Spirosoma rhododendri: one gene and its partner. The protein of the gene in region 1 interacts with the protein of each later gene in a pairwise test. Links are inferred from orthologs where the notes say so. Each region holds a gene or a part of one and is shown on either strand. Other genes may lie near its edges.

Evidence for each region.
Region 2: the proteins of ctaD (region 1) and HH216_RS04655 interact in binary tests that used the Escherichia coli proteins (3 or more experiments, as listed by UniProt). The link is inferred for Spirosoma rhododendri from one-to-one orthologs.

What each region holds. Positions count from the first base shown.
Region 1 is NZ_CP051677.1:2,016,674-2,019,997, reverse strand. Bases 228-3,226 are described here. They hold ctaD (cytochrome c oxidase subunit I), read right to left. Parts: upstream 2,575-3,226; coding sequence 880-2,574; downstream 228-879. Other genes in these bases: coxB (cytochrome c oxidase subunit II), read right to left, coding at 2,571-3,226; HH216_RS08390 (cytochrome c oxidase subunit 3), read right to left, coding at 336-902; HH216_RS08395 (cytochrome c oxidase assembly protein), read right to left, coding at 228-339. In the rest of the region: more of HH216_RS08395, read right to left, coding at 1-227; more of coxB, read right to left, coding at 3,227-3,324. UniProt on the Escherichia coli protein: Cytochrome bo(3) ubiquinol oxidase is the terminal enzyme in the aerobic respiratory chain of E.coli that predominates when cells are grown at high aeration.
Region 2 is NZ_CP051677.1:1,181,638-1,184,894, reverse strand. The notes cover bases 29-2,960. They hold HH216_RS04655 (methionine aminotransferase), read left to right. Parts: upstream 29-914; coding sequence 915-2,006; downstream 2,007-2,960. Other genes in these bases: HH216_RS04650 (3-hydroxyacyl-CoA dehydrogenase), read right to left, coding at 2,213-2,960; HH216_RS04660 (TonB-dependent receptor), read left to right, coding at 29-663. In the rest of the region: more of HH216_RS04660, read left to right, coding at 1-28; more of HH216_RS04650, read right to left, coding at 2,961-2,992; HH216_RS04645 (YjjG family noncanonical pyrimidine nucleotidase), read right to left, coding at 3,021-3,257. UniProt on the Escherichia coli protein: Shows aminotransferase activity with methionine and histidine as substrates, and to a lesser extent also with phenylalanine.

The DNA of each region.
Region 1 (3,324 bases):
CCAGCCCAGCCACGGTACGGCCTGAAAAACCGTTGATAGCCGGTCAATAAATCCATGTGCCCGGCCTAACGGCTGACGCGGTAACCCCAGCACCAGCAGCGGTGCCGCCAGCAGCAACAACAGCATATGCCCGACCATGTGCGCGCTCATCGAGCAGGTAATGCCCAGCGTGTGCAGGGGCGAAAACTGCACCAGCGCCAGCAAGGCCAGCCCGGCCGCGTACAGCCCCGCGCCCCGCTGCCACCGCCAGCCCGACGCGCTGCCGTAAAACAGCCCCAGCGCCAGCAACAACCCGACGCTGACCAGATCGAACGACCAATAGTGCATAACCGAACTCATGACGCACGTGGGGTTAGAAAGTGAGGCAACACGTATACGACCACGAATACCACTGCCCACACGACGTCGACAAAGTGCCAGTAGATACCCACCGACGGCAGCAGGGCCGAATCGGGATCGTCGAGATCACCCAGAAACGCGAGATACAGCACAATCGACAGGATGATTATACCGATCAATACGTGCAGCCCGTGGAAGCCCGTCAGGGTGAAAAAACTGGTCGTGAACGTGCCTTTGCTGACGGTCAGTTGCTTGCTGAGCAGGCCGGTGTATTCGATACCCTGCCCGATCAGAAATACGACGCCCAGCACAACCGTCGCGCTGAGCCACAGCCGCAACGACTTCGTCTGCCCGCGCCGGAAGCTGACCTCCGCCCGCCAGAACGTGAAGCTGCTGCTCAGCAACAGTACCGTAAACAAACCCGTCGTGGTCAGGTCGAGGGTGGTGGCGACGCGGGGGTTCAGCGTCGGGACGTAGGTGAAATACACGAACGCCATCAGCAGGGCCAGAAAGAAAATGGCTTCCGACCCGACGATCAGTTTAATCAGTGTCTTTTGTTCCATATTTTTCTTCGTCGGATTTCTGATAATCGCCGATTTCGGGGTGATTCAGGTCGTGTACGGGTCGGAAACTGTAGACCGGCGGCAGTATCGTGAAGTTTTTCAGGGCCGGGGGCGAACTCGTCAGCCACTCGAAGGTGTAGCCGTCCCACGGGTTGTCGCCCGCCCGTTTGCCGCGTTTTATGGCGTCGTAGAGCAGGTACAGAAAGATCAGCATGGACCCGCCCATCAGGAACGCCCCCAGCGACGAAATCAGGTTGAGCAAACTATAGCCGGCCAGATTCGGGTAGGTGTACACGCGCCGGGGCATCCCGATGATACCAAGGATGTGCTGCATGAAAAAGGTCATGTTGAACCCGATCATAAACAGCCAGAAAAACCACTTACCGAGCGTTTCGCTGTACATCCGCCCGCTGATTTTTGGAAACCAGTAGAAGAATCCGGCAAACAGCCCGAACAGGCTACCACCCAGAAATACGTAGTGCAGGTGCGCCACGACATAGTACGTATCGGTCAGTTGCCAGTCGATGGGCACGATGGCAAACGAGATGCCGCTCAGTCCGCCGATGGTGAACTCGACCAGAAAGGCGGTGGCAAACAGCATCCCCGTCGTGAACCGGATCGAGCCGCCGTACATCGTACCCAGCCAGTTGAAAATCTTGACGCCCGTCGGGATACCGATGAGCATACTGCTAACCGCGAAAAAGCTGTTGACGGTGTTGCCCATGCCCGTCGCGAACATATGGTGGACCCACACGCCGAACGCCAGCAGCGAAATTGCAATCCCCGACCCGACCACGAACGGATAGCCGAAGATGGGTTTGCGCGAATACACCTGAAACACTTCCGACAGCACCCCAAACGGCGGCAGTACCACGATGTACACTTCGGGGTGGCCAAACAACCAGAACAGATGCTGCCACAGTAAAGCCGACCCGCCCGCGTCGGTGTTGAAAAAATGGCCGTCGAGCTGCCGGTCGATGAGCAGCATCGCGAGGGCCGCGTTGAGCGACGGGAAAGCCGCCAGAATCAGGAAGGCGTTGATAAACACCATCCAGACAAACACCGGCAGGTACTTGTACTTCATGCTCGGCGTTCGCAGCGTAATAATCGTTACGGCCAGATTAGCCGCGGTCGATACCGTTCCGATACCCGATAGCAGCAGCCCGATGCAGTAGTAGTCGATGCCGGGCGAGGCTGAGTACTGCGTCTGATTGAGCGGGGCGTAGCTGAACCAGCCCGCGTCGGGTGCGCCACCCGCCAGAAAGCTGAAATAGAGCAGCAAACCGCCGAAGAACGAAATCCAGAAAGCAAAGGCGTTCAGCCGGGGAAAAGCCATCTCGTTGGCCCCGATCTGCAATGGCACCATATACACGGCCATACCCAGAATAGCGGGGGTCAGCACGAAGAAAATCATCGTCGTACCGTGCATCGTAAAGAGTTGGTTGTACGAGTCGGGCGCGAGAAACGTGTTTTCCGGCATCATCAGCTGCACCCGCATCAGCAGCGCCAGCAACCCGCCGACAAACAGATAGAACAGCGTCATGATCATGTACATGATCCCGATCTGCTTATGATCGACCGACGAAATCCACATCAGCAACCCCTGATCGGAATTGACCGTTGCGCCGGGCAGCGGGGTCTTGGGTTCGGGTAGTTGAACGTCCGTTATCATTTCAGAGCGGTTAGGTAATCGACCAGTACGGTGATGCTGTCTTTGGGGTAACCGAATCGGGGCATCAGCGCGCCCGGCTTCACGTGCTGCGGCTCGGTGAGCCACTTCCGCAGGTTTTCGGGGTTGTTTTCCAGCAGCCCGGCCAGCATGATTTTCCGGCTACCGAAGTGCGTCAGGTCAGGGCCGACGTTGCCGTTAGCGGCCGTCCCGCGAATACGGTGGCAGCTTCCGCAGGGCTGATGGCTGAAAAAAGCGGCCCCCGCCTGCGCCGATGCGCTTAGTTGCGTCGTGGCGTCCTGCTCCTTCTGCGCGACCCACTTTCTGAACTCCGCTTCGGGCTGGGCAACAACTTTGATCCGCATCCAGGCGTGCTGTGCCCCGCAAAATTCACTGCACGCGCCTTCGTATACGCCGGGCTTCTGAATGGTCGTCCAGACGTAGTTGGTGCGGCCCGGAATGGCGTCCATCTTGGCACCCAGCTGCGGTACCCACCAGTCGTGAATGACGTCGGCCGCGTTGATATGCACCAGTAATTTGCGCCCGACGGGCAAATGAATTTCGTTGGCAACAATCGCTTTTGTGCCGGGGTAGCTGGCTTCCCACCAGTAGCGGTGGCCGGTAATGACGACGTCGGGGCGCTGATTTCCGGCGGGGGCGGGCATCACGTTCGCCATCGTATCAATCGTCAGGTACATAAACACCGCGACGAGTAGCGTGGGTACCCCGATCATAAACCCCTCGACAACTTTA
Region 2 (3,257 bases), 830 kb from region 1 along the record:
AAAGGGATCGACATCGTGGCGACGGAGCGGCTGAAAGCTGGTCCGGGTCAACTGACGCTGACGGCGGCTATCAACTTCAACCAGAACAAGGTGTTGTCGGTGAACCCGTCGACGCTGATCAATAGTGCGGCCAACAACGAGAACAAGGGCGGCAACCCCGATACGTGGTTCCGCAACATCTTCTTCGACCGCTCGCAGGTAGCACTGCTCGAAACGGGACAGCCGCAGAACAAGATCAACCTGAGCGCGTCGTACACGATCAACAAGTTCGATGTAACGCTGCGGACGGTACGCTTTGGCTCGGTGACGAACCGGACGAATCTGGACCCCTACGCGAAAAACGCCAGCGGTGCCTACTACAATTCGCAGTTTGCCCGCAACGAAGCCGGTGATCCGTACATCGATCAGACATTCAATCCGGTCTGGATTACGGACCTAACGCTGAACTACCGCTTCACGAAAGCTGTCAGTCTGTCGCTGGGTGCTAACAACCTGTTCGATATCTACCCCGATCAGATTTATATCGACCCTCGCAACGCGCTGGGCTCGGTCGATTACGCGTCGGGTCGTGATGCGTCGAACCGGGGCCGGTTCCTGTTTGGCTCGAACCAGGGTGGCTTCAACGGTCGCTTCCTGTTCACCCGCCTAACGGCATCTTTCTAAGGTTACGGTTTACAGATTACGGTCCACGGTGGTCACCGTGGCGCGGGCTGACGCATCACCGGACCGATCAGAAGACAGAACGACCATCCATTTGTGGGTGGTCGTTCTGCGTTTTGGCGGTAACTTGCTTATTCGCTCGACTGTGTGCCGACCCGTCAGACCGCCGAAAACTGTAAACCGTAAACTGAAAACCGAATACCGTGCTACTCCCTGATAAACTACCCCGCGTGGGAACGACCATTTTCACCGTGATGTCGCAACTGGCGACGGAGACGGGGGCACTGAATCTGTCGCAGGGCTTTCCCGGCTTCGACTGCGACCCCGCGCTGACGGCACTGGTCGACGAACATATGCGGGCGGGCCGGAATCAGTATGCGCCGATGACGGGTGTACCGGTGTTACGGGAGCGGCTGGCGCAGAAAACGGCGGAGCAGTACGGGGTTAGTTATGATCCTGATACGGAGGTCACGATTGTGTCGGGGGCAACGGAAGCGATTTTTGCGGCTGTTACAGCAGTGGTGCAGCCCGGCGATGAAGTGATTGTGTTTGAACCGGCTTACGACAGCTACGTGCCGACCATCGACCTGAACGGTGGCATACCCGTCTACATCACGCTAACCCCGCCCGACTACGCCGTCGACTGGTCGGTGGTGGAAGAGGCCATTACGGACCGTACACGGCTGATCATGGTCAACACCCCGCACAACCCGACCGGGCGCTGCTGGACCCGCGACGACCTCGATCAACTGGCCCGACTGGTGCAGGACCGCAACATTTGGCTGGTCAGTGATGAAGTCTACGAGCATATCCTGTTCGACGGGCGCACGCATCAGTCATTGATGACGCATCCGGTGCTGCGCGACCGCACGTTCGTGGTTGGATCGTTTGGGAAGACGTTTCACATCACGGGCTGGAAGATCGGGTATTGTCTGGCCTCAGCCCCACTGACAGCTGCGTTTCGTAAGATTCACCAGTATGTCACGTTTAGCACCGTTACGCCCATGCAATACGCCATTGCCGACTATTTGGCTGAACCGGCCCGCTACCAGCAACTCCCCGCTTTCTACCAGCGCAAACGGGATCTGTTTCTGGCTGGCATCGCCAATAGCCGGTTTCGATCCACACCCGCCGAGGGCAGCTTTTTTCAGTGCGTCGCCTACGACGCGATCACCGATGAGCCAGATTACGACTTGGCTATTCGACTGACGAAAGAGATCGGCGTGGCCTCGATTCCAACATCGGTATTCTACCACCAGCAGAACGACTACCACATTCTCCGCTTCTGCTTCGCTAAAACCGACGACGTCATCCAGGAAGCCGCCGAGCGATTGAGTAAGTTGTAGCTACGGATAGCCTGTTAGTTGTGTAGCCCAGACGTCCATATCTGAAAGGAGCGTCCGTGTAGCCTGGACCGGTGCGCCGGAGCGATCCACGTCCGGGTGCTCGTCAGGGTAACTATGCCAGGCGGTAGCTTTTTCGGTCGCTACGCGCCCACCCGGACCTGGAGCCGCGCCGGCGGGCCGGTCCAGGCTACACAACTACATCAGCACTATTTGGGCCCCATGCGGATAGCGCCATCCAAGCGGATGACTTCGCCGTTGAGCATGGCGTTTTCGATAATACTTTTTGCCAGTTGGGCGTATTCCGCCGGGCGGCCGAGCCGCGACGGGAACGGTACCTGCTGCCCCAGCGATAGCCGTGCTTCTTCGGGTAGCGACGCCAGCAGGGGCGTCTCGAACAAGCCGGGTGCAATGGTCATCACGCGAATACCCGACCGGGCGAGATCGCGGGCGATGGGCAACGTCATCCCGACGATACCGCCCTTCGACGCCGAATAAGCGGCCTGCCCCATCTGCCCGTCGAAAGCCGCAACCGAGGCCGTGCTGATGATAACGCCCCGCTCTCTTTCGGCATTCGGTTCGTTGCGCTCCATGGCCATGGCCGATAGCCGAATAGCGTTGAACGTACCGATCAGGTTGACGGCAATCACTTTCTGGAAAGCCGCCAGCGAGTGCGCCCCATACACGCCATCGACCTTGCCGAGCGTCTTGCGGGCTTCGGCTACTCCCGCGCAGTTGACGTTGATGTGCAATCCACCGAACGTATCGACGGCCCGGTTGATAGCCGCCTGTACGTCGCTTTCGTCAGTGACGTTGGTTAGGCAGAAGCGTACCCGCTTGCCCAGCTCGTCTGCCAAAGCGTAGCCACGCTCCTGATTCAGATCGGCGATAATGACGTTGGCTCCCTGCGCGGCCAGCATCCTGACGGTGGCTTCGCCCAGCCCCGAGGCACCCCCTGTGACGAGGGCAGTTGTGTTATCGAAAGTCATGCGTTGGCTTTTTGAGCGTGCTGATGCGTTATAGAATCGCCATCAGTTCGCGCCAGTGTTGAATGGTATAGGTCGGCGGCTCATCGACGGGTGTACCGGCCTGATTGTAGAACAGCGTATCGAGTCCGGCGCGTTTGCCCCCCAGAATGTCGGCTTCGTAATTATCACCGATCATCAGACTCTCCGACGCGTTGGCTCCGCTAATGTCCAGCGCATACCGAAAGATGGCCGGGTCGGGTTTTTTCGCGTTGACAATACCGTTGGT